DNA from 2 places in the Nocardia sp. NPDC047648 genome. Region 1 is predicted to be linked to the other one. Evidence: riboswitches for the same ligand, from Rfam matches in the RefSeq annotation. Region 1 holds a riboswitch; the other holds the start of a gene.
The links. Region 1 has a riboswitch for thiamine pyrophosphate ahead of thiC (phosphomethylpyrimidine synthase ThiC). Riboswitches for the same ligand answer to the same signal wherever they lie in the genome.
Positions count from the first base shown of each region.

Region 2: it holds a riboswitch for thiamine pyrophosphate, as region 1 does, so the genes downstream of both, ABZ803_RS33080 (cytosine permease) here and thiC (phosphomethylpyrimidine synthase ThiC) in region 1, are expected to answer to the same signal.

Region 1 is NZ_JBEYSX010000003.1:233,473-249,149, forward strand. It holds gene ABZ803_RS09725 (Na+/H+ antiporter subunit E) at 1-159, shown strand, start outside; gene ABZ803_RS09730 (monovalent cation/H+ antiporter complex subunit F) at 156-416, shown strand; gene mnhG (monovalent cation/H(+) antiporter subunit G) at 413-748, shown strand; gene ABZ803_RS09740 (DUF5933 domain-containing protein) at 802-2,160, opposite strand; gene ABZ803_RS09745 (glutamate--cysteine ligase) at 2,237-3,382, opposite strand; gene ABZ803_RS09750 (superoxide dismutase family protein) at 3,394-4,077, opposite strand; gene ABZ803_RS09755 (LytR C-terminal domain-containing protein) at 4,239-4,808, opposite strand; gene ABZ803_RS09760 (DUF3263 domain-containing protein) at 4,857-5,210, opposite strand; gene ABZ803_RS09765 (peptide deformylase) at 5,381-5,971, shown strand; gene ABZ803_RS09770 (GNAT family N-acetyltransferase) at 5,961-6,962, shown strand; gene ABZ803_RS09775 (exodeoxyribonuclease III) at 6,997-7,827, shown strand; gene ABZ803_RS09780 (TetR/AcrR family transcriptional regulator) at 7,914-8,522, shown strand; gene ABZ803_RS09785 (cupin domain-containing protein) at 8,588-9,784, shown strand; gene fahA (fumarylacetoacetase) at 9,793-10,980, shown strand; gene ABZ803_RS09795 (hypothetical protein) at 11,170-11,607, shown strand; gene ABZ803_RS09800 (hypothetical protein) at 11,962-12,393, opposite strand; gene ABZ803_RS09805 (hypothetical protein) at 12,390-12,935, opposite strand; TPP riboswitch at 13,523-13,645, shown strand; gene thiC (phosphomethylpyrimidine synthase ThiC) at 13,637-15,289, shown strand; gene ABZ803_RS09815 (hypothetical protein) at 15,489-15,677, opposite strand, start outside.
Region 2 is NZ_JBEYSX010000023.1:48,029-63,705, reverse strand. It holds gene ABZ803_RS33115 (AvrD family protein) at 1-645, shown strand, start outside; gene ABZ803_RS33110 (ATP-binding protein) at 681-1,457, shown strand; gene ABZ803_RS33105 (class I SAM-dependent methyltransferase) at 1,467-2,144, shown strand; gene ABZ803_RS33100 (AAA family ATPase) at 2,280-4,823, opposite strand; gene ABZ803_RS33095 (styrene monooxygenase/indole monooxygenase family protein) at 4,943-6,157, shown strand; gene ABZ803_RS33090 (cytochrome P450) at 6,172-7,365, opposite strand; gene ABZ803_RS33085 (hypothetical protein) at 7,905-8,300, shown strand; TPP riboswitch at 8,446-8,560, shown strand; gene ABZ803_RS33080 (cytosine permease) at 8,557-9,921, shown strand; gene ABZ803_RS33075 (DUF72 domain-containing protein) at 9,943-10,770, shown strand; gene ABZ803_RS33070 (LOG family protein) at 10,776-11,264, shown strand; gene ABZ803_RS33065 (alpha/beta hydrolase) at 11,487-12,320, shown strand; gene ABZ803_RS33060 (CopG family transcriptional regulator) at 12,339-12,662, opposite strand; gene ABZ803_RS33055 (hypothetical protein) at 12,655-12,933, opposite strand; gene ABZ803_RS33050 (DUF4153 domain-containing protein) at 12,968-14,620, opposite strand; gene ABZ803_RS33045 (ATP-binding protein) at 14,694-15,677, opposite strand, start outside.

The DNA.
Region 1 (15,677 bases):
GTCGTCTACGTCCACGTCCTCGACGTCGGCGGCGACGCCGCCGTGGACAAGTTCTACCGGATCACCCGGCGGCTGGAACGCCTGCTGATCGATGCGTTCGAACGTCCGACCGGCTGGCCGCGCTCCCGGACCGCCGCGCTCCCGGAGGTGCCATCGTGACCGTCGTCGCCGTGATCGCCGCCGTTATCCTGACCGCGGCCGGGCTGCTCACCACCTACCGGGTCGTCATGGGCCCGAGCACGCTGGACCGCGTCGTCGGCGTCGACTCGCTGATGGCCATCGCCGCCTCCGGCCTGGCCGTGTGGGCGGCCTACAGCGCCGACACCACCGTGGTGCCCGCGATCGTCGCGCTGGCGCTGGTCGGATTCCTCGGCTCGGCCGCGGTGTCCCGATTCCGGGTGCGGGACGACAAATGAACCTCTGGCACGCGCTCGCGGGCGCCCTGATCCTGTTCGGCTCGACGCTTGCGCTGACCGCGGCGATCGGGATCGTGCGCTTCCCCGACACGCTCACCCGGATGCACGCCGCCACCAAACCGCAGGTCATCGGGCTGATCCTGGTGCTGGCGGGCGCCGCGATCCAGCTGCGCGGGCACGGCAACGTCTGGACGCTGGTGCTGGTCGGGCTGTTCACCCTGCTCACGGCCCCGGTGATCGCGCACCTCATCGGCCGCACCGCCTACCGCGAGCAGCGCTACCGCGACGGACTCTTGCGCGTCAACGCCTTGCGCGACGACGACGTCGATTAGCCCCGCTCAGCGCAGGGCGGGCTCGACCCCGCGTCGGTGGCTCGGCCGGACCCTCAGGGCGTGGCGGGTTCGACCTCTCGTTCGGCCCGCAGTGGTTGCCGCACCGTCACGAACCACGTCGCGTGGAACGCCGCCGCCAGTCCGGCCAGCAGTCCGAGCACCACCGTGCCCGCGAGCACCGGGTACTCGGCCATCGGCACCGCGAGGTAGCGGTAGGCCAGCAGTAGCGTGGCCAGGACGACCACACCGGAGCCGACCAGCCGGACCCGGAACCATCCCCAGCCGCGCTCCGGCTCACGCAGCGCCGATTCGACGGTGAGGCACAGCACCGCGCCCGCGACCAGGTCGACGCCGTAGTGGTAGCCGAAACCGAGGGTGGCGGTGAGGGTGGCCAGCAGCCAGAACGCGCCGCCCCAGCGCAGCCAGGCCGGGGCCGGCTCGCCGTCGCTGTCGCGGCGGGTGTGCAGGAACACCGACAGCGCCCAGGCCGTGTGCATCGAGGGCATGCAGTTGCGCGGGATCGCCGCGTCGAACGGCAGCGGCAGCGGGTTCCGGTCGATCGGCGGCACCACACCCGGCCAGTAGTTGCCCAATTGCAGCCCGTTTCCGTCCGGTCCGAACGCGAACATCGGCCCGACCACCGGGAACAGCACGTACACCAGGGGGCCGATCAATCCGAGCACCAGGAAGGTTCGCACCAGATAGTGCGACGGCCACCGCCCCGACGACACCACCCCGCGCAGCTGCCACACCGCCACGACGATGGCCGCCACGGGCAGCTCGATGTAGACCCAGTGCAGCACCGCGTAGACCACCGGCCCGAGCGCGTCGACCGCCCGGCCGAGCACCCACGACGGATCGCCCAGCGCGTGGTCGGCCAGGATCACGTACTCGTCGAGCACCGTCGGCCTGCCGATCACGGTGACGTGCAGCCAGACGTCGCCGACCTTGGTGGCCAGGATGAGCAGCGCGCCGAGCGCGGCCGCGTGCAGCGCGTTCCGCCGTTCGGCACCCGACCAGCGCAGCCAGGCCACCAGTGCCAAGCCGGTCAGCACGATCACCGGCCCGTTCCCGATCACGAACGGCTCTCCGGCCAGCAAGCGGGCGCCCGCCCACACCACGTCGACGGCGACCGCGGCGCCCACCGCGACCAGCCTGCGGCGGGCCGAGATACCCACCAGCGCAAGGACCAGCCCCGCCCAGGGCACCGACATGGACTTGGGGGTGCCGATATAGTCCCGCGCCACGCTCTCCAGCGGGCCGTCGAACCCCTGCCAGACCGCGACGACCTGCAACACGATCAGCAGGACAGGCACCGCGGCCACCGCCGCCGTGACCCGGACCCGGGTTCGCGGTACGGGACGGCGCGATACCGCGCTTCCTGCTTTGGCACCCGGGTCTTCGACTAGCATCCGACCATAGTAAACGGGGGATGAACGCCATCCCCCTGGCCAGCTGAACGACAGCCGACCTATCCGCCCCCGGACGTTACTGTTTCAGCTCCTCGACCAGCGCGTCCACCACCGCGATCAGGTCGCCCTGCGACGCCGCGGCGACGCGGCGCTGCCGTTGATAGGACGCGCCCCGCTTAGGGATCTCGGCCACCATCGCGAGCTCGTCCGCGCAGCCCAGTCGCGCCGCCGTCGGCTCCAGCCGGTTCAGCAGATCGTCCAGGTCGTCGGTGACCAGGCGCTCGTTGCTGTCGGCATCGGTGATGATGATCGCGTCCAGTCCGTACCGGGCGGCCCGCCACTTGTTCTCCTGCACATGCCACGGCGGCAGGGTGGGCAGGGTTTCGCCGTTCTCGACTCGCTGGTCCAGGTCGACGATCAGGCAATGGATGAGCGCGGCCAGCGCGGCGAGTTCGGCGCGCGTGGAGATGCCGTCGCAGACCCGCACCTCGATGGTGCCCCACTTGGGTGCCGGGCGGATGTCCCAGTGCATGCCGCCCAGCTGGGTGAACACACCGGTCTTGACCTCGTCGTGCACGAAATGCTCGAACTGGGTCCAGTTCTCGAACTGGAACGGCAGGCCCGCGGTCGGCAACTGCTGGAACATCAGCGTCCGGTTGCTGGCGTAACCGGTGTCCGATCCGGACCACATCGGTGAGCCCGCCGACAGCGCGAGCAGATGCGGATACGACAGCAGCAACGAGTTGAGGATCGGAAACACCTTGTCGCGGTGGGACACTCCGACGTGCACGTGCACGCCCCAGATCATCATCTGGCGACCCCACCACTGCGTGCGCTCGATCAGCTCGTCGTAGTGCTCCGACCGGGTGAGCTGCTGGGCCGACCACTGGGCGAACGGATGGGTGCCCGCGCAGAACAGGTCGACGCCGAGCGGGTCGGCCGCGCGCCGCACCGTGTTCATGGTGCCGGTCAGGTCCTCCACCGCCGCCCCCACGGTGTCGTGCACACCGGTGACGAGCTCGACGGTGTTACGCAGCAACTCCTTGGTCACCTGGGGTGTGCCGTCGTGGGCCCGCAGCTCACCGAGTGAATCGAACACCTCGGCGGCGGTATTCGACAGGTCGCGGGTCACCTTGTCCACCAAGGCGATCTCCCATTCGACCCCGATCGTGGGCCGGGGCGAACCTTCGAAGGGAACGTGCTCGATTCCTGCCCCGGCCATATACCACCGCGCTACTGGATCACGCCACAGGCGACACGGCCGCCCGCGTCACCTGTCGCTAGGGTCGACTCGTCGGGGCCCGCGACGCCATCGGCGCGGCTGTAACGATTCGGGATGTTGCCGAAGTTGTCGGCGTCGGCGTGGATGATCAGGGCCTTGCCCTTCACGTCGTCCAGCGTCACCGCGTCGGTGGTGGTGACCAGCTTGGCGACGCCGTCGCCACGGACCTCCAGCGAGGTCAGATCACCGCTGGCCGGATGCGCGTTGGCGCTGCCGACCTGCAGATGACCACCCGCGGACAGGAAGTCGCCCGCCGGGCCGCCGGTCGGTGCGACGGAGTTCGGCTCGCACTTGCCCGCCTGGTGCACATGCAGGCCGTGGAAGCCGGGGCGCAGCCCGTGGGCCTCGACGGTGACCTGCAGGTGGTTGCCGTCCTTGGCGAAGTTCGCGGTGCCGACCGAGGCACCGGAGGGGTCTTTCAACTGCACGTTCACCCCCTGCTCCGTGCTCGGCGTGCCGTGTTCGGTGCTCGACTGCCCGGCCGGGGCGGCGGACCCGGTCCACACCGGCGGGGTGGTTCCCTGGACGTCACTCGACTCCTGGCTGTTCGAGCAGGCGGCGAGGCCGAACACCGCGACCGCGAGCACCGGGGTCACAGTCCGCCAGGACGGGCGGCGAGTTGTGGACGGGGCCATCGGGGAACTCCTTTACGAGTACCGAGTTTACGAGTAAAGCTGGGTGGACACGTTCGTTACCGGACAAGATGATGCCACGCCGCCGTGCCGTGTCCCCGACAGGGCGGCGCGCCCTCACCTCACGTTCGCCGGTCCGAGCGTGCGAACAGCGGCCACACGGGTCAGTTACCCGTGACGATCACCGTTACACCCGGTCCGGTGTCCCCGATTCCGTCCGACTTCGGCGCCACCGACGCGCCGAGCTCGTCCGCGACGGCCTGCGCCGCCTCCTTGTCGCCGGGCGAAGTGCCGTAGTACACAGTGGTTTTCGAGATACTCGCGCCGGGATAGTTGCCCGTTTCCGCGATCGTCCACCCGCTCGCCGAGAGCTGGCCCGCCGTCTTGGCGGCGAGTCCGGGCACCATGCTGTTGTTCAGCACGCGCACCGGGACCGAACGGGCCGCCGTGGAGGTGGTCGGCGCGGCGGTCGTGGTCGGCGTGACCGTCGCCACCGCGGTGGACGACGACGCGACCGAGGTCGCCGCCTTGGGCGTGGTCGTGCTCGCCGGGATCTGGGGCGCGGCCGTCGCGCTGGAGGTGGGCGATTCGCTGGTCCCCGAGGCGTCGCTGTCGGCGTCGGAACTCGACAACGACATCGCGCCCAGACCGGCGAAGACGATGGCCAACGCGATCAGCACCATCGCAAGGGCGCGCAACGGTGGCCCACCGGAGGTGGGATTCGGGTAGCTCACCCTCGCGAGCCTAGTCGCACGAGGCGGGTCCGGGTCCGCATCGCCGGGTCAGACCTGGAATCCCAGCCGCCGCGCCGCGCGCGCCTTCTGCCTGCTCGCGCGCAGCCTGCGCAGCCGCTTCACCAGCATCGGGTCGGCGGCCAGCGACTCCGGCCGGTCCACCACCGCGTTGAGCACTTGGTAGTAGCGGGTCGGCGACATGGCGAACAGCTCGCGGATCGCCTCCTCCTTGGCCCCCGCGTACTTCCACCACTGCCGCTCGAAAGCCAGGATGTCGAGTTCGCGACGGCTCAACCCGGAGCCGTCCGCCTGGTCGGCCGGAGCCTGCCCTGTCGTGACATCTTCGCTCGCGGAAGGGCCGTCCTGGCTCTCGGAAAGATTCCGTGCCGCTGCGCCGTCCATCTCGCTCCCTCGCCGAGTGACCACCAGACGAAAATGGTGCTTGTACGTCGCGGAACATTCAACCACGCAGCCCGGGAATCGCCCGGGCCACGACGCGGCGTGTTCCCTACCTGCCGGTAGCCGCGGTACCCGGAGCGCTGTGACGTGGCACCCACGGCAATAATTGGCCCATGGCAATCCTCCCGATCGTGATCGTCGGCGACCCGGTCCTGCACAACCCGACCGAACGGGTCACCCGATCGCCGGAGGAATTGGCTCCGCTCATCGCGGACATGTACGAGACGCTCGACGCGGCGCACGGCGTCGGTCTCGCGGCCAACCAGGTCGGCGTTCCGCTGCGCCTGTTCGTCTACGACTGCCCCGACCTGGGCGCGGACGGCGCCGCGACCCGGCGCCGCGGCGTGGTGGTCAACCCGGTGCTGGAGACCTCGCAGATCCCGGAGTCCATGCCCGACCCGGACGACGACGAGGAGGGCTGTCTGTCGGTACCCGGCGAGCAGTTCCCCACCGGCCGCGCCGACTGGGCGAAGGTGACCGGCACCGACGAGCACGGCGAGCCGGTCGAGGTGGAGGGCAAGGGTTTCTTCGCCCGCATGCTCCAGCACGAAGTCGGGCACCTGGACGGGTTCCTCTACGTGGACGTGCTGATCGGCCGCAACGCACGGGCCGCCAAGAAGGCGATCAAACGCAACGGCTGGGGCACACCGGGTTTGAGCTGGCTGCCCGGCACCGATCCGGACCCGTTCGGGCATGACGACTGACCCCGCCGCCGGCCTGCCCGATATTCCGCTCGGCCGCCGCGTGGTGCTGCGCTATCGGTTGCCCGCGGGCTATCCCCAACCGTTGACCGACGTGATCGGCGAACTCGTCGCGCTGGATCCGCCGACCGTGCGCGGCGCCGACGGCACGGTCGTCTCGGTGGCGCCGGAGCGCGTGGTGGCACTGAAAGCGCTCGGCCCCAGGCCGATTCGCACCAAGGAGATCCGCGCGCTGGAGGCCGCGGCCGCCTACGCCTGGCCGGGCGTGGAACACGCGTGGATCGACGGCTGGCTGGCGCGTGCGGGCCGTGGGTACACCGGGCGCGCGAACTCCGCTGTGCCGCTGGGCAGTTCCGAGGCGCCCGCCACCGTGTCCGCGGAGACGCTGCACCGGATCGGCGAGTGGTACACCGCGCACGGCCTGCCCTTGCAGCTCGCGCTGCCCGATCGGCTGGCCCCCGTGCCGCCCGGCTGGCACAGCTGGCGAGAAACGCTCATGCTCGCCATCGACATCGATAATTTCGTGCTGCCCCAAGGTCCTTCGATGGTGCGGATCGCCGCCGCCCCCGACGCCGACTGGCTGGAGACGCACCGTTACGGCGGCGAAGTTCCCGCCGCGCAGGCGATTCCCGCACCGGATCCCGACGTGCTGACCGCGGTTCTCGACGGCGAACTCGGCTTCGCTTCGCTCGGCCTGCCGCGCCCCATCGCGATCGGCCGCGGCGCGCTCACCACCGCCCCGGACGGGCGCCGCTGGGTCGGCCTCACCTGCGTGGCCGTCGCCGCCGCGCACCGCAGGCACGGGCTCGGCTCGCTGGTCTGCGCCGAGCTGGTGCGCTGGGGTCACGACCGCGGCGCGACCCACGCCTACCTCCAGGTGGAGGCCACCAACGAGGCGGCCCGCGCGATGTATCGCGAACTGGGCTTCGTCGAACACCACGCCTACCGCTACGCCGCGCCGGAGCCACTCGCCGGGCCCGGCGGCCTGCGGTAGAACAGACCTGTCACCCGCGCGAAGGAAGGCCGCCGTGCGTCTCGCCACCTGGAATGTCAACTCGATCCGCTCCCGGCTCGACCGTGTCGCGGACTGGCTCGACCGCCAGGACATCGACGTGCTCGCCCTTCAGGAGACCAAGTGCCGGGACGACCAGTTCCCGTTCGAGCGCTTCGACGAACTGGGCTACGAAGTGGCCCACCTGGGCATCAACCAGTGGAACGGAGTGGCGATCGCCTCCCGGGTCGGCCTCGCCGACGTGGAATTCGCCTTCCCCGAGCAACCTGGTTTCGACAAGGACGCGGGCGAGTCGCTGATCAGCACGCCGGTCGTCGAGTCCCGCGCGATCGGGGCCACCTGCGGTGGCGTGCGGGTGTGGAGCCTGTACGTACCCAACGGCCGCACCTTGGCCGACCCGCACTACGCCTACAAGCTGGAATGGCTTGCCGCGCTGCGGGACAACGGCGCACGCTGGCTGGCCGAGGACCCGCAGGCCAAGATCGCGCTGGTGGGCGACTGGAACATCGCGCCGACCGACGACGATGTCTGGTCCGTGGAGTACTTCGCCGACAAGACGCACACGTCGAAACCGGAACGCGATGCCTTCCAGGCCGTCGTGGACGCCGGGTACGCGGACGTCATGCGTCCGTTCGCGCCCGGGCCGGGCGTCTACACCTACTGGGATTACACCCAGCTGCGCTTCCCGCGTAAAGAGGGGATGCGCATCGATTTCATCCTCGCCTCCCCCGCGCTCGCCGCCACCGCGACGGACGGGATGGTCGATCGCGAGGCACGAAAGGGCAAGGGCGCCAGCGACCACGCACCGGTGATCGCCGAATTCGCCGACGGACCCGAGCCCTCGTGACCCGCCCGGCGCAGCCGCCCTTCCCCCGCCGCAGCGGGAACCGGGCAACCGGCACCCGCCTGGGCGGGGTGAACAGCGACTCGGCCATGGGGCAACGGCAGCGGGCGCAGCACCTCGGCCCGGAGCGCCGCCGCCCGCAGGTACTCGACACCGCGCTCGCCATCGCCGTGGACAACGGCATCGCCGCGGTCACCATGGCCGCGATCGCGGAGCGGATGAACGTCACCCGGCCGGTGGTCTACGCCTGCTTCGCCGATCGGGTCGAGCTGATCGAGGCGCTGATCCAACGCGAGGAGGGCTACCTGGTCAGCGGTGTGCTGGAGGTGGTGACGCCGCGCGACGTGGACGCGGACGAGACCGTGTTCGTCGAGGGGTTCCGCGCGCTGCTGACGAAGGCCGCCGGCCGCCCCGACGCCTGGCGGCTGGTCTACGGCAACCCCGACCCCGCCGTGGCGAACTCGTTCGGTCGCGGCCGCAAGCTGGTCATCGAGCGCTGCGCCAAGCTTCTGCGACCGACGCTGCGCGCCTGGGGCACCGCCGACGCCGAGCGCAAGCTGCCCGTGCTGGTGGAGCAGTGGGTCTCCGCGGGCGAGGGTGCGGTGCGCGCGCTGCTCGCCGACCAGGAGGGCTGGACACCGGCGGATCTCGGCGCGTTCGTCGGGGCCGCGGTCTACCGCGCCCTGCGAAACGCCTGATAGACGACGCGGCCGCACTACGATGGTGATCAACTATCCGACCACCGGCTGGCGGAGGAACGGGCATGGCGTTCTATCGGCAAGTGGGTGCGGTACCGCCGAAGCGGCACACCCAGCATCGGGATGAGCAGGGCCGGCTCTACTACGAGGAGCTGATGGGCGAGGAGGGCTTCTCCGGCGACTCCTCGCTGCTCTATCACCGCGGCCTGCCGCCCGCGCTGGTCGATTCGACGGTCTGGGAGTTGCCCGATCAGCGGACCACGCCGAATCATCCTCTGCGCCATCGTCATCTGCGGCTGCACAACCTGTTCCCCGGCGACACGCCGTCGGAGACCGATCCGGTCACCGGGCGGCGGTTGCTGCTCGGCAACGCCGACGTGCGCATCTCCTACGTCGTCGCCAAGGGCGGATCGCCGTTGTACCGCAACGCGATCGGCGACGAACTGGTGTACGTGGAGTCCGGCGCGGCGGTGGTCGAGACCGTGTTCGGCGCGCTGCCCGCGCGGCAGGGCGATCAAGTGCTCATTCCGCGAGCCACCACGCATCGCTGGCGGCCCACCGGCCCGGAACCGCTGCGGGCGTACGTGATCGAGGCTGCAAGCCACATCACTCCGCCGAAGCGCTATCTGTCGAAGTTCGGTCAGCTGCTCGAGCACGCCCCGTACTGCGAGCGCGACCTGCACGGACCGGCCGAGACGATCGCCGCGACCGGCACCGAGGTGGAAGTGCTGGTCAAGCACCGGGCCGGCGGGCAGGTCGTCGGCACCCGGATGGTCTACGCCACCCACCCGTTCGATGTGGTCGGCTGGGACGGCTGCCTGTATCCGTTCACATTCAGTATCGCCGACTTCGAGCCGATCACCGGGCGCATCCATCAGCCGCCGCCCGTCCATCAGGCATTCGAGGGCGGCAACTTCGTCATCTGCAATTTCGTGCCGCGCAAGGTGGACTACCACCCGCTGTCGATCCCCGTGCCGTACTACCACTCCAACGTCGATTCCGACGAGGTCATGTTCTATTGCGGCGGCAACTACGAGGCGCGCAAGGGTTCCGGGATCACGCAGGGCTCGGTGTCGGTGCACCCCGGCGGTTACGCCCACGGTCCGCAACCCGGCGCCTACGAGAACAGCATCGGCATCGAGTACTTCGACGAGCTGGCCGTCATGGTGGACACCTTCCGCCCGCTGGAACTCGGTGAAGGCGCCCTGGCCTGCGAGGACCCGACCTACGCGTGGACCTGGTCCGGGCGGGGCCCCGCGTGAGGACCAGGGTGGAGGTATCCCCGGAGTCTTTGTTCGGTCCGGACAACCTGCCGTACGGGGTGTTCGCGCCGCGCGGAAGAAGCCACCGGGTGGGTGTGCGGCTCGGCGAACACGTCATCGATGTGCTCGCGCTCCTGGATGATCCGGTGTTCGCCGAACCGAGCCTGAACGCCTTCCTGGCGCAGGGGCCCGGACGCTGGCGCGCGGTCCGCGACCGGATTCGCGAGGCGGTCGAAGGCGAGCTGGACAGCGCCGCCGTCCATCCGCTGTCCGAGGTGGAACTGCGGCTGCCGGTGCGGATCGGCGACTACGTGGACTTCTACGCCAGCATCGATCACGCGACGAATCTCGGCCGCCTGTTCCGGCCGGACGGTGACCCGCTGCTGCCGAACTGGCGCCACCTGCCGGTGGGTTATCACGGACGGGCGGGGACCGTGGTGGTGTCCGGCACCGAGGTGGCGCGGCCGTGTGGGCAGCGCCGATCCGAATCCGGCGCGCCGGAGTTCGGCCCCTCCCGGCGGCTGGACATCGAGGCCGAACTCGGCTTCGTGATCGGTGTCGGCTCGCGACTCGGCGTGCCGGTCGGCATCGACGAGTTCGCCGACCGGGTCTTCGGCGTCGCGCTGGTCAACGATTGGTCCGCACGCGATATCCAGGCCTGGGAGTATCAGCCGCTCGGGCCTTTCCTCGGTAAGTCGTTCGCGACCTCGCTCTCACCGTGGATCACCCCGCTGGCCGCCCTGGAGTCCGCGCGCATACCGCTGCCCGAGCAGTCGCCCGCGCCACTGCCCTACCTGCGGGGTAACGAGGCGTGGGGCCTGGACATCGATCTCACCGTGGCGTGGAACGGGCAACCGGTCGCGCACCCGCCCTATGCCCGGATGTATTGGTCACCGGCGCAGATGCTCGCTCATCTCACCGTGAACGGAGCTTCTACCCGTCCCGGTGATCTCTACGCGTCGGGCACCATCTCCGGCCCCGAACCGGACCAGCGCGGGTCGTTCATCGAGTTGTCCTGGGGTGGGAGTCAACCGATTCCGGTGAACGACGGACAACGCACCTTTCTCGAAGACGGCGACGAAGTGACGATCACGGCATCGGCTCCCGGTCCCCGCATGTCCCGCATCGGATTGGGCGAGGTCACCGGCCGCATCCGTCCGGCGCCTCCGCGCCGAGCCCCCGCTGCCGAGCGGTAGTACCGGGGTCTGTCGTCGGCCGCTCGGCATCGGTTCGGCCGAGGCTCTCCACCGATCCGGGTGAAGCGCGCCGACGGCGGCGAAGTCCCCGCTCCGCCGGAGCGCAGCAGCAATCTTCCAGCGCTTGAGCTCGCCCCCTTCCGGGTACGCCGCGGCTACGGTTGCATCCGCCAGACAAGGAGCGAGGTCATGACCGATCGCCCGGACGAAGCGCACCGCAGGCCCGACGGCGTCGACGACACCACCGTCGCCGCCACCGGCAAACTCTCGGAGGCTCTGGAGGTCATCGAACGCGCCCGCGGTCACCTGTACGCCTTCCACCAGCTGACCGGCGGCGCCGACCTGGCGCTCGACGAGGCCGTGGGGCTGTTCCGCGACGCGGGCCACGCCCGCATCGCCGACCGGATATCCACCGAGTTGATCGGTCGCAACGTGCTGGCCGGACGCTGGACGTTCCAGATCATCGAGGAATACGACGACGGCTACTACGCCCTGTTCCGCGATCTCGAACGCGCCGCCCGAGACGAATTGCTCGACGGTCGCCGCCACCTCTACGAAGCCGAGATGAAAGAAGCCCGCCGCACCCGCGGCGCACCCGGCCATTCGGCCACACCGGAAGACTCGTGATCTCGACCGGAAATCCCGGGCATGCCGCCTGCGAGCAGGCGTGGCCGCCGAGGCGTGCAAGTCGGCGGCGGTTGTCGTGACCACGGTTGCCGCGCGCTCGCGTTTCCGTTCGCCTGGCACGAGCGCTGATCACGTCCTCCACGCCGCAGCAGATGTCGCGAACAACACGATCGCCGCAACCTCCGACTCGGAGTACTGCGACGATCGCGTGAGCCCGCCATATCCAGGCCGTAGATTCGCGTTCCCACTGGTCGGGTGCCCTCGCCATCGGCGGCACGCCGACCGAACACGCCGGTGCATCACACCTGCTTGACCGGCTTCGAGATTCCGGGGTCGAATGCTGAGCCGTCTGGGCTACGGCTGAGCTGGCCGGACTTCGCTTGCCTTGCGGTATTTTCCGTGGCTGCCTTCGCCGATGACCCATGTCACCGGCATGCCCGGTGTGATGAGTTGTTCGTCGCCCTGGTATTGCCAGAGGGAGAACCATACGTCGCCGGAGTGGCTGGCGATGAGTCCGTCGTAGGTGTCGGGCAGCCACCATCGGACCACACCGTCGAGGCTCGGATCAGGATCCTTCGCCGCCTTGACCTGCCCGAACGGTATCAAGCCGCCCGGCCCGCGCCATCCCCCGAGAGTGGGGAGCAACGGTTGGTCCCCACCCCCGGGGTCGGCGGGCCAGATCTTTCCACTGCGGGACAGGACATCGTCGTGAACTTCCCGGGCCAATCTGCACGCCACACCGTTGGGACTGCTCTCCACGGGGGTGGTGCCAATCACGACGCTCAAGGTCGGGATGGTGAATTCGATCCGCCATCCCGGTGGATCGGGTAGTCGGCGAAGACGCTCGGGAATCGCTTCATCGATGTGCACCTCGAAGCCGAGAGCCGACTCGATGTCGGCCGCCAGCAGGTCGGCACCTCGCCTCGAAATCTCCTGACCCATATATCTATCCTGCCGTGTAGGGGACGGTGCAACGGTTGATGGGGGGTCACATACAGGTTCTTGCCGGCGGCGTGAGAAGCGATGACATGGATTTCATCCCCTGATTCGTACCGGTAATGCCCATCTAGATATCGGGGGATCGACATGTGAAAGTTGTCGTCCTTGAACCTGTCATCCGTCTCGATGGCCCTGCCGTTGACCAATATCTGGTAGTCGTACCTGCCGGGGACGTCGGCGATCTTGTTGATGAACATGGCCCATGCGATGTTGCCGATGGGGTCCCCGTCCTTCGGCCTGGTGTCGACTTCGACTCTGCCCCACTGAGTGGTGACTCTGTAGTTGGTGCATGGCTGATACGAAGCTTGTGCGGTGCCGGAGGCCAGCACGCTCGCGATCATAGCGATCGTCAGTGTCGCTGCGAAGAGAAGCGTTCGACCGACTCGGCTCGTCGGCGCAGCTGACGGATCATTGCAAACCTTCATGGGATATCCCCCTCTTTCGTCTAAACATGATTCGACTTGCCAACTCCGGCACCGGATCCGTGTCACCCCCGAGCACGAGACACCCCCGACCTGCGAATAAAGGCAGTCGATACATTGGACGCGCCAGCGTCGTGATCGGTTCCGCCGCAACATAATTTACGCGTCATGCATCTCCTTGCCGGCTGCGCGATGGCCCGCACACCATTGCCCGCCTACCCCGCTTTCCGGAAGTGGTCCGCCCCCGACCTGCGGCACCCCTCGGCCTCGTACGCGGCCAGTGGCGAAGGCCTCTAATACCCGCATAAGCGTCCGGGCGCGGCCCGCACCGCGCTGACCGAGACTGCCGCCTCGTGCACCCGCTCATCCCGGCACGCGACTTTCGACCGCGCCTCGGAACGTCGCCGCCGATGCCACTGCCTGGGAGTTCGCTCGATCGCGGCGAATCGCCGGGCAGGCGGCCGGGCGGGCCGGGTATGGTCGGGCGGGAAAATTTCACAACCAACGGGGGCTCGCACCAGCGGGCTGAGAGGACGGCTAGCCGAGAGGCGTCAGGGCCGTCGACCGTATGAACCTGACCGGGTAATGCCGGCGTAGGGAGGAAAAAAATGGCACCCGCCGCTGCGTCCGACGGCGCAACCGCACCAGTCGACAGCGTCACCACCGGCCCCATCGAGGGCAGCGTCAAGCACTATCTCGAAGTCGAAGACCTGCGCATACCGGTGCGCCGGATCAATTTGACCAATGGCGAGCACTTCGACGTCTACGACACGTCGGGGCCGTACACCGACGAGACGGCGACGATCGATCTCGAAGGCGGTCTACCGAAGCTGCGTGACACCTGGACCAGATCCGAGGGGGCGGGCCCGCGCACCCAGCTGGCCTGGGCCCGCGAGGGCATCGTCACGCCCGAGATGCGCTTCATCGCCGCGCGCGAAGGCGTCGCGGCGGAGCTGGTGCGCGAAGAGGTCGCCGCGGGCCGCGCGGTGATCCCGGCCAACCATAAGCATCCGGAACTCGAGCCGACCATCATCGGCAAGAAATTCCTGGTCAAGATCAACGCGAACATCGGGAACTCGGCCGTCTCCTCCTCGATCGCCGAAGAGGTGGAGAAGATGGTGTGGGCGACCCGCTGGGGCGCGGACACCATCATGGACCTGTCCACCGGCAAGAACATCCACGAGACGCGCGAGTGGATCCTTCGCAACTCGCCCGTCCCGGTCGGCACCGTGCCGATCTACCAGGCGCTGGAGAAGGTGAACGGCGACCCGACGGCGCTCACCTGGGAGATCTACCGCGACACCGTGATCGAGCAGTGCGAGCAGGGCGTGGACTACATGACCGTGCACGCGGGCGTGCTGCTGCGCTACATCCCGCTGACCGCAAAGCGGGTGACCGGCATCGTCTCGCGCGGCGGGTCGATCATGGCGGCCTGGTGCCTGGCGCATCACCAGGAATCGTTCCTGTACACGCACTTCGAGGAACTCTGCGAGATCTTGGCGCGCTACGACGTCACCTTCTCCCTCGGCGACGGCCTGCGGCCGGGCTCCATCGCCGACGCCAACGACGAGGCGCAATTCGCCGAGCTGCGCACCCTGGGCGAACTGACCAAGATCGCGAAATCCCATGGCGTGCAGGTGATGATCGAGGGTCCCGGTCACGTGCCGATGCACAAGATCGTGGAGAACGTCCGGCTCGAGGAGGAGTGGTGCGAGGAGGCGCCGTTCTACACGCTCGGCCCGCTCGCCACCGACATCGCACCGGCCTATGACCACATCACCTCGGCCATCGGCGCGGCCATCATCGCGCAGGCGGGCACCGCCATGCTCTGCTACGTCACCCCGAAGGAACACCTGGGCCTGCCCAACCGCGACGACGTGAAAGTCGGCGTGATCACCTACAAGATCGCGGCGCACGCCGCCGACCTGGCCAAGGGACACCCGCACGCCCAGCAGCGGGACGACGAACTGTCCAAGGCCCGTTTCGAATTCCGCTGGCGTGACCAGTTCGCCCTGTCCCTCGACCCGGACACCGCCCGCGAGTACCACGACGAAACACTGCCCGCCGAACCCGCCAAGACCGCGCACTTCTGCTCGATGTGCGGCCCCAAGTTCTGCTCGATGCGGATCTCGGCGGACGTGCGCGAATACGCCGAACGCCACGGCCTGAACGAGGTCGAGGCGCTGGAAGCGGGCATGGCGGAGAAGTCCGCCGAGTTCGCGGGCAAAGGCAACGCCGTCTACCTGCCCGTCGTCTCGTAACGACCGCCCGCCGCCCGCCGCGATCCGGCGGGCGGCGGTGTTCTTCCAATATGGTGGGCCGAGAAGGCATTCGGCGACGGTATCGTGGTCGTCATCGGCAGCGGAGCGGCTGTGAACGCCAGGACCTACTGGCCGTCGATGGCCGACGACTTCGCCCGCATCCAGTGAGTTGTAGTCGTTACACTCGCAGCTGCGGCGCTCAAGCAAGGTCCTTTCGCGCCTGTTTCAAAAAGTCGTTGGTAATGTTTTCGAGGTCTACGACGAAGTCAAGACCCGCTTTCCCTAGAGAAGATGCGGCTTTTCGCCATTCGTCATCCCCCCAACTAGGGTACGTGTTTTTTGAAATGTATCGACTGAGGAATGGTCCCATGTGATCATTGGAAAAAAG
Region 2 (15,677 bases), on a different contig from region 1:
CCGTACGTCCAATTCAGCAGCGGAACCATCGCGACGGAATCGCTGGAGGAGTTCCCGATCAGCGCGACGGTCGTCGCGGTGGAAGGGAACACGATCAGCATCACCGGAGCGCTGGGCGGCGGCATGAGCCTGGAGGCCACCGTGGCGCTGCCCGCGCCGCCGCGACCGCCGCAGGCCACACGGCGCACCGTGCACGAGACCGGGCGGGGATACTTCCACGGCGGGGTCTACGCCCGCGGCCAGTATCTGCGCAACGTCGTCGTCTCCGACGGCGGCAGCCGCGCGCACGCCGATTTCGTTCTGGCGGAACCTGATTCGGCCGGTCCCTGGCAGGGCGTCGCCGACGCCTACCAGCCTTCGGTGACGCTGGTCGACGCGACGGTGATCCTGGCACAACTGTCCCAGGTCGTGCTCTACGAGCTGGACAACATCGCCCGCAAAGACAGCGAGACGCTGTGGATGCGCCGGATGACCGCGCGCGCGTCCGCTCCCCCGGCGCCGCTCACCTCCGGCACCGCGACCACGCACATGGTGCGCTCGATGATTCTCGCCTTCGGCGGCGGCGACTGGCGCATCTCCAGCTGGGCATCGGATTTCGCGGGCTGCGAGATCCGATACGACCTCGCGCACCGGCTGCCCGCCTGACCCGCGCATCCCCGAACGATCGGAAAGGCACTCTCATGTCGGGAAACAACTATCGACGCATCGTCATCTCCGGAACCTATTCGACCGGAAAGACCACGACCTCCACGGCGCTGTCCCTGCTGACCGGCATCCCCCGGGTGGACGCCTCCTCCGCCCGCGAGGTGGTCACCGAGCTCTACCCGGGCATGCGGTTCCAGGATTTGAGCACCACCGAATTGATGGCGCTCGGCTTCCGCAGGCTGGAACTTCGCATCCAGGCCGAGGCGATCCTCGACGCCCAGGGCGGTTTCATCGCCGACGGCTCGGTGCTCAACGAGTGGGTCTACGGCACCACGCGGCTGGTCACCGGTCCCAACCCCGGATCGAGCCGATGGCACAAGGCCGTCAAGAACACCATCACGCTGCCCGGCCGGCCGTTCTACCGCCGCTACCTCAACGCCTACGGCGATATGGCCCGGCAGCGAGCCCGGCAGAACTACGACATCTTCTTCCACCTCCCCGTGGAGGTGCCGATGGACCCCGACGGCCACCGGCCGGTAGACGAGCGCTACCGCGCCATCTCCGATCGGCAACTGCTGCACGCGATCAGCGAGCTCGGACAACCGGTCGTGACGGTACGCGGCACCCCCGAACAGCGCCTGGAATCCATCGTCTCGATGCTCGACATCCCCACCGTGATGGACATCGACGTCGCGGTGAAGGAGGCGATGGAGATCGTGCGCAGCAGCCGCGAGCGCGTCCAGGAAACGATCGTCGCCCAGCAACAACCGCACACTCTCGGCCGCAAGATCAAGTTCGCCACCCGCGTTTAGGAGCACGCCATGACCGTCCTGCTGGACAAGACCAAGCGCTACAACCCGATCGACTCGTGGTTCTACGACAACTTCATCTCCGATGCCGTGCGGGAGATGACCCCGACCCTGTTCGACGACATCGTCGCCCAGCTCGACGAGGGCGCGCAGGTTCTCGACGTCGGTTGCGGCGGTGGGCAACTCGCGGTCGGACTGGCCACCGCCGGGACCACGCTGCGGCTGACCGGCATCGACCTCTCCCCGCAGCAGGTGCGCAGGGCTCGCAAGCGCGGCGCGGCGCTGGGCAGCCGCATCCAGTTCCGGGAGGGATCGGCGACGGACCTGCCGTTCCCCGACGCCGCCTACGACGCGGTGATCAGCTCCGGTTCGATCAAGCACTGGCCCGATCAGCGCAAGGGGCTCGCGGAGATGATCCGGGTGCTGCGGCCCGGCGGGCTGCTGCTGGTGATCGAGGCCGATCGGGGCTGCACCTTCGAAGACGCGCGGACTTTCGTCGACCGCTGGAAACTGCCGCAGCCGATGGCGCGGGCCTGCCTGCCGTTCTTCCGCACCTACATCGCCGGCTACGGCCTCGATCTGGAGGACGGCCGCGATCTGGTGGCCGATCTCCCGGTCACCGACGCCCAGGTGCGCCGCATTCCGGGCGAGCCCGGCATCCAGATCACCGCGCGTAAACGGGCGGAGTGAGCACCGGTCGCCTCGGCGAATCCGGCCGGTAGCGGGCCGGGCGGCGTCCCCGCAGAGACGTCGCCCGGCCTGTCGCCTGTCATCGTGGCCGACGACAGCACCGGACAACTCGGCCGAGTGCCGACGGTGCTCGCCTCAGCGCCGGGCGCGCTGCGGTTTGCGCGCGGCCTCCTCGGTCACCTGGGCCTGCCGGTCGTCGGGCACCAGGGCGCGGATGTCCTCCCGCGAGCCGATCATCAGTTTTTGCAGGATCGCGGCCATCTGGGCGTCGACCGTCTTGAACGAACTGCCGCGCCGGGCGGCGATGGCGGTGTTCGTCCAGCCCGCCGCCGCCAGCACGGCCACCTCCTGCTCGGCGGCCGACAAGTCCTCCCAGTGTGAAGGACGGTGCCGCCGGATCGGGTGCTCGACGGGTAGCCGGTCCAGCGACAGCTTCCCCAGCGCCAGCTGTGCTACCTCGCCCAGCTCCGGCCGCAGCAACGCACCCTCGCGTTCCGCCTCCGCGAAGGCGGTCTCGCCCAGCACCGCCCGAGCGGTGTCGGCGGCGATGTCGGTTTCGGTGGCGAACGGGCCGAGATTGGCGATGTCCACACCGATCCTGTCCCGCAGTGTGGCACCGCCACCGGTCAGGCGCGCGACTTCGCGCGCCCAACCCGTCACCCTGCCGGAGCGTTCGCCGTCGGTGTCGCGGATCAGGCGCGCCAGTGCCCAGCCGCGGATGTGGACGGCCCATACCGCGCCCCATTGGTCGCGCATCGCCAGCTGAGTGGTCAGCGACGCGTGCGTCACGGCGAGCGCTTGCTCCGGGTCACCGTGTTTGGTCAGTGCGATAGCCCGGGCCAGGCCGACCCAGGACGTCGCCCACCGCGCCCCGGAGCGATCGGCGTGCTCCAAGTGCCGCCCGGAGATCTCCAAGGCCTGCGCGGGTGTACCGAGCAACGCCGCGGCCAGCGCTTCGAACAGTTCGCTCATCGCGGCCCCACCACGGTCGCCGTCGGCGGAGAACTTCTCTCGCGCACGGGCCAGCACCGCTATCGCGCGCACGTCGCGGTCCACCAGCATCATCTCGGCACCTCGGGCGAACTCGACCGGGGCGGGCAGACCGAGATCGCGGTCGGGGTGCTCGCGCCAGCCCGCCCGGGCGGCGCCGTCAGGCGCGCACAGCGCCACGCACTCGTCGAGCGTGCGTTCGGCGTCGTGGTGCAGGCCTTGGCACAGGCTGATCCACGCGATCAGCGACATCGTCGTGACCTGCAGCGGCAGCGGCGGCGGGTCGAGTTCCCGGCTGGCGGCCAGCGTGCGCTCGGCCCAGCGGCGCGGTTCCCGCAGCGAGCCGGTGAGGAACGGGCAGCGCAGCGCGATCAGCCCGGCGGCGATCTCCAGCCCGACGGCGGCCTCCTGCGCGGTCGCGAGGCTGCCCGCCATCGCGCACAGCAGGTTGTCCCAGGCTGCCCGCGCCCAATCCAGCAGCCGCTGTTCGTCCGGGCCGAACCATCCGGCTCGGGCGGCGACGACCTTGTCGCGGTAGTAGCGGCGGTGCGCGCGCGCCAGCCGGGCCGGTTCACCGCCGCGTTCGCTCGCGCGCTGCTGGGCGAACAGGCGAACGCTCTCCAGCAGCGAATACCGCACCGTGGTCGCGGTCAGATGCACCGAGACCAGCGATTGGTCCGCCAATCGCTCGAGCAGGCCTTCGATCTCGGCGCGGGCCAGGCCCTCCGGCTCGTCGTCGGCGCAGACCGCCTCGATCGCCTCCAATTCGGCGCCGACGTCCGATTCCGCCGCGTCCGCGTTGTCGTGGTCCACGTCGTACCCGGCCGCGAACACCGACAGGCGGTCGAACAGCAGCCGCTCTTTGTCCCCGCACAGGTCGTAGGACCAGGCGATGACGTCGCGAATGCCTTGGTGGCGCGCCTCCGCACCGACCCGCGGACCGTGCGACCAGCGCAGCCGCCGGTCGGTGGCCTCACCGCTGAGGTCACGCAGGATCATCGGCAGCGGCTGCCGCAACAGCCGCGCGGCGGCCAGCCGGATGTAGAGCGGATGGTTGTGCACGTGACGGCAGATCGCCACCGCCAGCTCGGTCTCGTCGTCGGCGACGGCGTGCCCGGTCAGGCCGGCGCGGGCCCGGAACAGAGCCAGCGCCTGTTCCCGCGACAGCGCGGGCACCGGCACCAACTGCTCGTCGACCCAGCCGATCGCCTCGCGGCTGGTGGCCAGCACCGTGAGGCCCGGCGCCGCCTCCAGCAGGTCGGCGATCACCCGGCCCGCGCCGTCGAGGACGTGTTCGCAATTGTCCATCACCAGGATCGTCTGCAGGGTGCGCCCGACCGCGTCGCGGCGGCGCAACGTGTCCAGCACCGCCTCCCACGCCGAGCGTCCGGAGAAGTCGGCGTCCATCAGCGAGCGCGCGACCTGTTCCTCGACCGCCGCCGCGTCGGCGTTACGCGACAGCAGCGCCAAGCGCACCCAGTGCACCGGAACACGGCGCGCCTTGTGGAACCGGTGCACCGCTTCGGTCGCCAGCCGTGTTTTGCCGATGCCGCCTGCGCCGATCAGCGTGACCAGGCGGGTCCCGCCCAGCAGCGCCATCCCGATCCGCTCCAGCTCACGTTCGCGCCCGACGAAATCACTGGCGGCCGCGGGTGGGAAACCCGGACTCGACGCACGTCCTACCGACACAACAGTGCAGCGTAGTCCGGCCGCATCCGGAAATTCGCGGGTCTCTACCGATGTGCCGCGCCCACCTATACGCGGACTATTGCGCTGGCGCGGTAGTTCACGACCGGAAGGACACGAGGGTGGGACAGATACTGGTACTCGGGGCGGGCGAATGCGGATTACCCCTCGCCCATCGTCTGCTGCGCGGTGGCCGGGCCGTCACGTTGGTGACCGATCGGGACGCCGAGGCGGTGCTCACCGGCACGGTGACCAGCACCCAGGTCAAATTCCCGCCGACGCTCGACCTCGAATCGGACCTCGGTCTGGGCTTCTGGCGCTCGACCGCCCCGAACATCGAAGGCATCCGGTTCACCATGGCCGTCGACCGGGCCACGGTGGTGACCTGGGCCGGACGATTCACCCGCCCGGCGCAGAGCGTGGATCAGCGAACGGTGTTCGCGCGCTGGCTCGGCGAGTACCTGGCCGCGGGCGGCGACCTGCGCATCGCCGAGCCCTCGGTGGCCGAACTCGACCGGGCCGCCGCCGACTACGCCCTGACCGTGGTGACCCGCGCCGGTCGCGAACTCGCCGGCTGCTTCGAGGCCGATCCGGCGTGGCCCGCTCCGGCCACCGCCCTGCGGCGGCTCGCCGTGCTGTACCTGGACGGTGTCGAGCCGGACCCGGAGGGCCTCGGCTGCTACACCGCGCTTCCCGAGCACGGTGAAGTGATCTCCTATCCCGGTCTCACCGGACGGCCGGGGCAGGAACGCCGCTGCGAGATCTTGCTTTTCGAGGCGCGGCCCGGCGGCGCGCTGGACGTGTTCGACCAGCACGGCACGCCGGCACAGCGCTGGTCACAGGCCAGGCGACTGCTGGAGGCGCACCTGCCCGCCGAACTCGCCGAGCGCTACCGGCACGCGGAACCGACCGACGCCGGGGCCACGCTGGTAGGGGCGGTGACCCCGGTCATGCGCCGTCCGGTGGGCACCCTGCCCTCGGGACGGCCGGTGCTGGGCGGAGGCGACGTCGTCTGCCGGATGGATCCCGGCGGCGCGCAGGGCGCCAACAACGCCGTGCACTGCGCGATCCGCTACGGCGAGGCGATCCTGCACGACGCGGACGGCCCCTATGACCGCGCGTGGATGGAGTGGGCGGCCGCGCCGTGGCTGACGGCTGTGGCGCACCCCGCCGCGCGGTGGACGGCGACGGTGCTCGATCCGCCCCCTGCCATGCGGGAGATGATGCTCGCCGCCCGGCACGAACCGGCGCTGGCCGACGCCTTCGCCGACACCTTCGCCGACACCTTCGCGCGACCGGCGAACCTCGCCCGGCTCGCACCGAAGGTGCCGTCCTGACCGATTACCGGATCTCAGGATCGCCACGGCTGCGATGCCGGGAAGACGACCGGCAGTGCGGCCAGGGCACGATGGAAAGGCCCTGGCCGCCACGTCAATTCACGCACCGGCACGGCGGGCCGCAATTCCGGCAGCGCGTCGAGCAGCTGGTCGACCGCATCCTGGGCGATGAGATAGGCCGGGCTGCGGGCGGGGCAAGCGTGCGGTCCGGCGCCCCACGCCAGATGCGACCGGTTGCCGCTGTGGTTGTGTCCGCTGATCGCCGGGTCGTTGTTGCAGGCGGCGAAACTGATGACGACCGGTTGGTGGGCGGGCAGCCAGACGTCATCGATCAGGATCGGCTGGCGCGGATAGGTGACCGAGAAATTGGCCATCGGCGGGTCGGTGAACAACACCTCGTCCAGCGCGTCGCGAGTGGACAGGCTGCCGCCGAGGACGTCGCCACCGAACCGGTCGTCGGTGAGAATCAGCAGCAGGGTGTTGACGATCAGATTCTGCAGCGGTTCGATACCCGCGCCGTAGAGCACGACGAGCTGGTGGATCACCTCCGCGTCGTCCAGGCCGGCCGGATGCCGCAGCAGTCGTGTGGTGATGTCCCGGCCCGGCTCGGCGCGCTTCAGTTCGATCAGCCGCAGCAGGGCGGTGCCGAGCATGCGGTTGCCCTCCTCGGCGTCCACCCCGTCGAACACGGCGGCGGTCGCGGCCGCGACCTCTCGCCCGATCTCCGGCGGGCAGCCCAGCAGGGCGTTGATCACCTCGAAGGCCAGCGGAAGGGCGTACTGGGATACCAGATCGGCGCTGCCCGCCGTGCCGAAGCCGTCGATCAGCCCGGCCGCGATCCGCTCCACCGTTTCGTGCAAGGCGTGCAGGTCGACGGCGTTGATGCTCGCGGTGTTGACCTGCCGGTAGCGCGCGTGCGCCTCGCCCACGCTGCGCATGGCGTTGGGGCGCCACTCCAGGACCGGCAGCACCGGGCAGTCGGCGGGGACGTTCGCCTGCCAGGCGCGCGGGTCGGCGGGAAAGTGCTGCGGGTCGTGCATGATTCGCACGGCGGTGTGGTAGCCGAGCACCAACGTCGCGGGCACGCCGGGGGCCAGCTCGACCGGCGCCATAGACCCGTAGCGGGCCCGCATGTCCCGGTAGGCGCGATGTGGATCGCTCGCGAAATCCGGCGAATACAGCGGTATCCGCTCGATCCGGTGGTCGATGGGCGAACCGTGGTGGGCGCCGGACTCGTTGCTGGTCCGGTCGAGATCTCGGGGCGTGGTCAAACGCGTGACTCCCACAGTAGAAGCGTTTTCGGCGAGCGCGGATGAGCGAACTCGGCGCGGATCGTCGCGACGCCGTCGTTCGGTCCATGCGGTGCACCGCTGGGCCGCGTCTTCTCGACCGCGCGGTGGCTCGCCACACAGGATGGTCGCGTAGGTAGGCTCCGGACATCGGTAGTGGCGGCCTGCCTGCGGCGATGCGATCACTCGTCCGCGCGGCATCCGCCCCCCACCGGCCACGGTCACCGGCAGCCGCGCGCGACTTCGTCCGCGCTCCCGAACCCGTTGGTGATGCTGAACCCGTTGGTGATGCTGAACATTCGCTGAAGGCGGTCGGGGCGATCGAGCGGTCGGATGCGCTGCGAGCTGCCTTCCGCGTGCTCGCATCGCCGGGAGCACAAGCACTTCCACGCGCGGACGGCTGGTGTATAACTTCCATCGGCCCGGTCGACTCCACCGACAAGCGATAGCGAGACACGATGCACGGTTACCTGAATCAGGTGTCCCAAGGCACGACCCCCTCCGGCTATCCGACGCGTGCGCCCGAGACCCACGCGGTCGCACCGCCCCGTCCGGCGGATCTCGTCGTCAGCGCACTGTTGTGGTTCCTGCCCGCGACGCTGGCCGCGATGTCGACCATCCTCGCGCCGTGGTTCCTGATGGCGGGGGGCATCTGCGCGTCCAAGCCCGAGTGCCGGGTCGATACCAGCGCGGGCGTGTGGATCATGGTCGGGGGCGGGATCGTGGGATTCGCCGTGGGGGTGCTGCTCTCGGGTATGGCGGCCCGGCAGGGGCGGGCGTTGTTCCCCGGCGCGCTCGTCGGTGCGGTGCTGGTCGTGCTGGCCTGGTTCGCCGCATCGTTCCTCATGGGCTGAACGCCGGTCGGCCGGACGACGGTCCGGCGGGAGTGGCACCGACCATCCAGGCTTCTGCACCCTCCTCGCCTCCGTGCGTCGACCGAACATCCCGGCTCTTCTCCCCCGGCACGGAAAATTGGCGCGGGTGTACTATTCGCCGGAATCACCCCACCGCGGGAGCTCGGGTACGGCCGGGCTGAGAGGGCGAACCGCACGCGTCGCCGACCGCATGAACCTGTCCGGGTAATGCCGGCGTAGGGAGAGCGTTTCCGTCATGTCGTCATCGACCCGCGCGAACGCGCACGAAGCCCCCCTGACCCTCGACCAGCCCGCACCGAAAGTGCTCTCGTTCTGGGACCAGAGTGCGTTCTGGGCCAATCTCGGCGTCAGCCTCTTCGCCTTCTCCGGGGCGTACACGGTGCTCGCGCCGAACGCCGAGGGGGCCGCGCAGCTCTCGATCGCGGCCGGAATCCTGGCCACCGTCCTGGGCACCCTGGTCGGCGCGGCGATGCTCGGCGCCGCGGCACTGACGGGCGCGCGCACGGGACAACCCGCGATGGTCCTGCTGCGCGGGCTGTTCGGCGCGAAGCTCAGCTATCTGCCCACCGCGCTCAACATCGCTCAGTTGATCGGCTGGGGAACGTTCGAGCTGATCGTCATCGGTGACGCGGCCGAGGAACTGTTCGGCGGCGGCCCGCACTGGCTCTACGTGGTGGCCGCGGGCGTACTGACGACGGTACTCACGATCTGGCCGCTCGGCTCGGTGCGGTTGCTGCGCCGATTCGTCACCGCCGGCGTCGTGATCGCCCTTGTCTGGTTCTACGCGCAGTTCTTGCGCGCCGGTCTGCCCGATCTGCGGGCGAACCCGGGCCCGAGCGGGGGTGGGCCGTTCGGCGTCGACTGGAACCTGTTCTGGGTTGCCACCGATGCCGCCTTGGCCGTCTCGATCTCGTGGGTGCCGGTCGCCGCCGACTACACCCGGCACGCCCGCTCCGATCGCTCGGCGTTCGGCGCGGCTAGCGGGGCATACGCGCTCACCCAGATCATCGCCTACGTCCTCGGCCTGTTCGCGCTGGCGCTCGCGACCGGCGAAGGCGGACCGTACGCGCCTTTCCTGCACGTGAGCCTCGGTGCCCTGTTCTTCTTCGTTTTCGTGCTGCGAGAGGCGGATCAGTCCTTCGCCAATGTCTATTCCACCGCCGTCTCGATCCAGAATCTCGCACCGCGCGTCGATCGCCGGGTGCTCTCGATCGGCCTCGGTGCCCTGATCACGATTCTGGCTCTGCGGTTGAACATGGCGAACTACTTCGGCTTCCTCGGGCTGATCGGCTCGGTGTTCGTGCCGCTGCTCGGCGTGCTCGTCGCCGACTTCTTCTTGCGTGCCCGCCGCGAATGGAACACCGCACCGGACGCGCCCGCGCGCTGGGGAATGGTGGCCGCCTGGCTGACCGGGTTCGCCGTATATCAACTGGTCAACCCGGGTGACGCCGGTGCGTGGACGCGATTCTGGGACGGCGTTCGGCAGGCTGTGCACTTCACCGGGCAGGCGTGGATGAGCGCGTCGCTGCTGTCGTTCCTGGCGGCGCTGGCGGTCGCCTGGCTGGTCGGCAAGGTGACGGCGAAGACCCCATCGGCGTAGTGAATTTGCCACCATGGAGGGATGGGCCGGATCAGGATCGGTACGTCGGGCTGGGTCTACCCGCCGTGGCGCGGAACGTTCTACCCTCGGGGCCTCGCGCACAAACGCGAATTGGCCTATCTGTCGGAGCGACTCGACAGCGTCGAGATCAACGGCTCGTTCTATTCGTTGCAGCGCCCGTCCAGTTACCAGAGGTGGGCGGAGCAGACTCCGGACGACTTCCTGTTCGCGGTGAAGGGCAGCCGCTTCATCACACACATGAAGCGGCTGCGCGACGGTGACGAACTGCTGGCGAACTTCCTCGCGTCCGGCCCGCTGGCGCTCGGGCCCAAATTGGGCCCGATCCTTTGGCAGCTGCCCCCGACCTTCCGCTTCGACGCCGACGTGCTGGACGGCTTCCTGTCCCGGCTCCCCCGCAGCACCGAGCAGGCCGCCGAGATCGCGCGGCGCCACGATCACCGCGTCGACCCCGCGCACACCGGCACCGATGCCGACCGGCCGGTGCGGCATGCCCTGGAGATCCGGCACGACAGCTTCCTGACCCCGGCGTTCACCGATCTGCTGACCCGGCACAACGTGGCCCTCGTCGTCGCCGACGCCGCGGGCAAGTATCCGCTGCTCGAAGAGGTCACCGCCGACTTCGTCTACATCCGGTTGCACGGGCACGACGAGCTCTACGTCAGCGGATACACCGACGACGGCTTGGACATGTGGGCGGAGAAGATCCGTTCGTGGGCGGGATCGTGCGACGTCTACACCTATTTCGACAACGACGCGAAGGTGCGGGCGCCCCGCGACGCGATGGCGTTGCGCGAGCGCCTGGAACCGGTCGTCCGGCCCGCGGGGTGAGGCCGGTGCGGCAAGTCGCGGTCTGCGGGCCGAGAGAGTGCACGCAGCAGGAAGCGGAGTGGGCGCGCGCGGTCGGCGGGCTCTTGGCGCGAGCGGGGGTGACCGTGCTGTGCGGTGGCGGTACCGGCGTGATGGCCGCGGTCGCCGCCGGCACCGCCGAGGACGGCGGGCTCGTGATCGGCGTGCGTCCGGACACCGATCGCGGCGCGGTGTGTCCCGGATTGTCGGCGGTGCTGTTCACGAACATGGGTGAGGCGCGCAACGCGATCCTCGTCGAGTCGGCGGACGCGGTGATCGTCATCGGCGGCTCGTGGGGCACGCTGTCGGAGGTAGCCCTCGCGCGGCGGCGCGGCGGGATTCCGGTGGTCTCCCTGGGCGGTTGGGAGATTCACGACGCGAACGGGCGACCGGTGGCTGCCACGGTGGTCGCGGCCGACCCGGCGGATGCGGTACGCCGGGCGCTGGACGGGATCGCGCAGGCCGACCCGACCTGATATCGCCGGGCCGCCACAGTCGGACGGACGAAGGGCCCTGCCCCTACACCATCCGATTACCCTCCGCGACAGTTATTTCGGCATACCGAGGCCGCTGATCTGGTCTGACACAGGACTTTCCGATCACGCAAACTTGCGTGCCATGCAAGTTGAGTTACGGTGGAGACGCCGGTCATCCGGGAGGCACTGCGGCAACTGTCCCTTCTTCCAGGAGCATTTCCGATGGACGTACCGTCCCAGCACACCCTCGCCGTCCCCGGCGCCACCCTCTACTACGAGGTCCGCGGCGCCGGACCGCTGTTGTTGCTGATCCCCGGCGGAAACGGCGACGCGGGGACTTTCGACGGCATCGCCGAACGTCTCGCCGACCGCTACCGCGTGGTCTCCTACGACCGGCGAGGTTTCACCCGCAGCCCCATCGACGGACCGCCGGACGATCGCGTGGTCACCGACGGCCTGGACGCCGCGGCGCTGCTCACGCACCTGACCGACCAGCCTGCACACGTGCTCGGCACCAGCTCGGGCGCGATCGTGGCACTCGAATTGCTGCGCGCCCGGCCGGAACTGGTGCGCACGCTCGTCGCACACGAACCGCCACTGGCCACGCTGCTGCCCGATGCCGAGAAGTGGCTGACCTTCCTGGACGGCATTTACGAACAGAGCAGGAGCGAGGGCACGTCCGCGGCCATGGCGGCGTTCGCGAAGGGCATCGGTCTGCGGATCGCGCCGCCTCCGCCGGGCGAGCAGCTGCCGCCGGAAGTCGTCGAGACGGCGCGGAGGATCCAGCGGAACCTGGTGTTCTGGATGGAGCACGAGCTGAGGCAGTACCCCCGCTACACCCCGGATCTCGCGGCGTTGCGTGCGTCGGCGGACCGCCTGGTGCTCGGCGTCGGACGCGAATCGCGAGGCACCTTCCCGGCGCTCCCGAACGCCGCGCTCGCGAAGGAACTCGGGCTGGACCTCGTCGAGTTCGCGGGCGATCACGTCGGCTACCGGAGCGCACCCGACGAGTTCGCCGCCCGGCTCGACTCGATCCTCACCCGCGACGACCGGTGACGCCGTCGCGGTGGCAGGTCAGGCCGACTGCCGCAGCGGATGCAGGGCAGCCAGTGCCCGCAGGGCGTCGGCGCGCGAAATGGGCTGGTCGTTCTCCAGGGCGGCCAGCTCCAGTTCGATCCAGTCGCGAATGAGTGCGGACATGGTCACATTGCGCTGCTCGGCGGCCTTCTTGACGCGCTGGTGCAGATCCAGCGGGATGCGCAGCGACGTGGTGACGGTGACCGTGTCCTCGGCGCGCAGCGGCGGGGGCAGCTCGGCCGGGTCGACGGGCGCGTCGCTGTATTCCAGACCGGACAGGAAGTCCCGGACGTCCTCGGGGTTCGTCGGATAGTCAGTCATCGGCGTGCTCCCAACGCTCGAGTTCGGCCACCTGGGCTTCGGTCATCTCGACCGCGCCCAGGATGTCCCACTGCCAGCCTTCGGTGCGGCGGACAGCGACGATGAGCGGCCGGCCCGTCTCGGTTCGGCCCCACACCGTCAGGACCGCGAGTTCGTTCCGGCCACGCGCCCGCCGAGGCCATCGGCGGGCGCCCATGAGCACCTGCAGCACTTCGCGAGGGTCGATCCCCACCAGCGACAACAGTGCCCACTCAGGCCAGTTATAACCCACGATCAGCGATAATACAAGTGTATTGCACGGGAGCTCACCGTGCTCTCGCCCGGGACAGATTCCAGCTCTGCCAGACGTCCCCGTCGAGGTCCGCGCGCAGCCCGGTTCGCACCTGCGCGCGCAGCGGCTCGGGGAGCCGATCGGTCGCGGGCAGGATGTCCGGCGAGAGGGTCACCAGGTATTCGGTGTCCAGCGTTTTGCCCCGCTGCCAGCGATCGATGTTCTTCTCGGCGATCAACCGCTCCGGGTCCAGGACGGCCAGCGCGAGCAGCGTCGCCATCGCGGTGCCCACCACCGCGCGCGGCAACCACGCCCGGCGCAGCCGCAGGACCGCGGCCGACACCAAGACGTAGACCAGGCCGAGCCACAGTTCGCACACTTCCACCAGCAGGCGCAGCACCGTGAACCCGTAGGCCTGCTGGTAGGTCCACATCCGGCCGAGCGCCGAGGCGACGATCACCAGCGCGAGCACACTCACCGCCACCAGCAGCCCCCGCAGCCACCACCGGTCGGCGGCGGTGTCCTGGGCCGCCCAGCGCAACACGACCATCAGCACCGCGAGGGTCAGCACGGTGACGGCCGACAGTTGCCAGAAACCGGTGCGCGCGTATTCGGCGTAGGTCAGGCCCGACGTCTCCTGGACGTAGTCGTCGCCACCGAAGAGCACCACGAACTGGGTCGTGACGAACGCCGCGAACAGGACCGCGAGCGCACCGACCGGCAGCGCCCACTCCGATCGGCGCAACGTCCGCCCGGCCACCGCCGCTGCGGCGGGCGGCGGCGGGCCCGCCAGCAGGAACAGAGCGCCGAGCGTGCCGAGGCCGGCCACCGCGAACAGTGCGATCCAGCGTGTCACCGACGGCATGTCCACGTCCGGCGTCACGGTCTCGAGCAACGCCGCGAACATGGCGTCGGCGCTGCCGAGCAGCGGAACGAACACCGCGAGCAGCGCGACGGTCACCGCTGCCGACAGCCCGAGCCGCCGCGCACGCAGCGCGTTCCCGCTACGCACGCGGGCGGTACCGGCGTATGCCCACGGCACGGCGGCAGCCGCCGCGAGCCAGACGGCGCACGCGTCGTAGAGGATGCCGTTCGCCGAGCGGCGTGCGACGACCGCCAGCGAACCGGCGACGCATGCCGCGACCACGCACAACGCGAACAACCAGCCCGCGGCGCGGACGGCACCTACCGCGAGCAGGGCGAGGGTGAGCGTCGCCCACCACAGCCGCCCGGCGTCGAACCGAGGAGAACCGGTGCGGGCCGTCGGTCGTCCTGATGTCGCCTCGACCGCATCATCGCTCGTCGTACTCGCCGCTCGCCTGCGGGCATTGCGGTCGACGAGGAACACCGCCGTCGCGGCGACAGCGGCCGCGAGGAGCCACCCGATGCCGGGCCGGTCCCAGTGGATCAGAACCGCGGCGGCCGATCCGGAGACGAGCGCGGCGAGCGCCACCCCGGGAGGGCAAGCGACCCCTCTCCACTTGGACGGACGCGGGGGAAGCATCGGCCCGGCCACCGGCGGACCGGCCTTCTCCGCCCGCGCCTCGGCCACCGCGACCCCTGAGCGCCCCGGCGGCGCCCACACCGATGCCTGCGTGGCGGGGACTGCGCTGGAATCGGTTGCGGATGGCGCGGATTCAGTTGACCCGGGGTCGGGCGCCGACGCTGGTTCGGGTTCTGGAGACATGGTTCGTTCCTTCGATAGGCGTGCGGAATCGCCCCGGGTCCGCGCTGCGGTCCGGGTCGGGTGGGATGTCAGATCAGCGTCCGGGCAGAACCACCCGGATGCGGGAGCCGGGATCGGCGACCGCGATGGTGCCGCCGTGCAGGTCGACCACCCACCGGGAGATGGCCAGGCCCAGTCCGGTGCCTCCGCCCGCGGTGCGGCCGCCTCTGGTGAACCGGTCGAACACCTGGGCGCGTTCGGCGAGCGGAATGCCGGGGCCGTCGTCCTCGACGTCGATCACGATCTCGCCCTGCGATGCGCGCACGGCCACGCGGACTTCCCCGCCCGCGGGCCCGTGCCTGGCGGCGTTGTCGAGCAGGTTGAGCAGCACCTGGTGCAGGCGGGCACGGTCGGCGTACACGCGGGCGTCCCCGGGCAGCACGTCGGTGCGGAAGCGCACGCCGCGTCCGAGCGCGGCGGTCATGACCTCCGCTTCGGCGACGACGTCGGCCAGCAGCGGCGCGATCGGCAGATCTTCACGATCGAGCGGGAAGGCGCCCGCTTCGATGCTGGAGAGGTCGAGCAATTCCGAGACGAGCAGCGTCAGCCGTTCGGTCTGGGCCAGCGCGGTGCGCAGGGTCGCCGGGTCGGGTTGGGAGACGCCGTCCACCAGGTTCTCCAGTACCGCGTGCAACGCCGTGATCGGGGTGCGCAATTCGTGCGAGACGTTCGCGATCAGATCGCGGCGTTGCCGGTCGGCCGCCGCCAGGTCGGCGGCCATCTGGTTGAACGCCTCGGCGAGTTGCCCGACTTCGTCGCGCGAACTCGCCCGCACCCGCAAGGTGTAGTCGCCGTGGGCCATCCGTTTCGCCGCCGCGGTCATCTCCCGCAGCGGCCTGGTGATGCCGTGGGCGAGGAACTGCGAGGTGATCAACGCGATCACCACCGCGGTGAGCGTGGTGCGCGGCGGCAGCCACCCGATCTTGAATCGGAAGAACCCGAACGCGACACCGCCGGAGCACAGCATGAGGATCGCGAGCTTCAGCTTGATCGACTTCACCGGGTCCAGCGGCCGCGG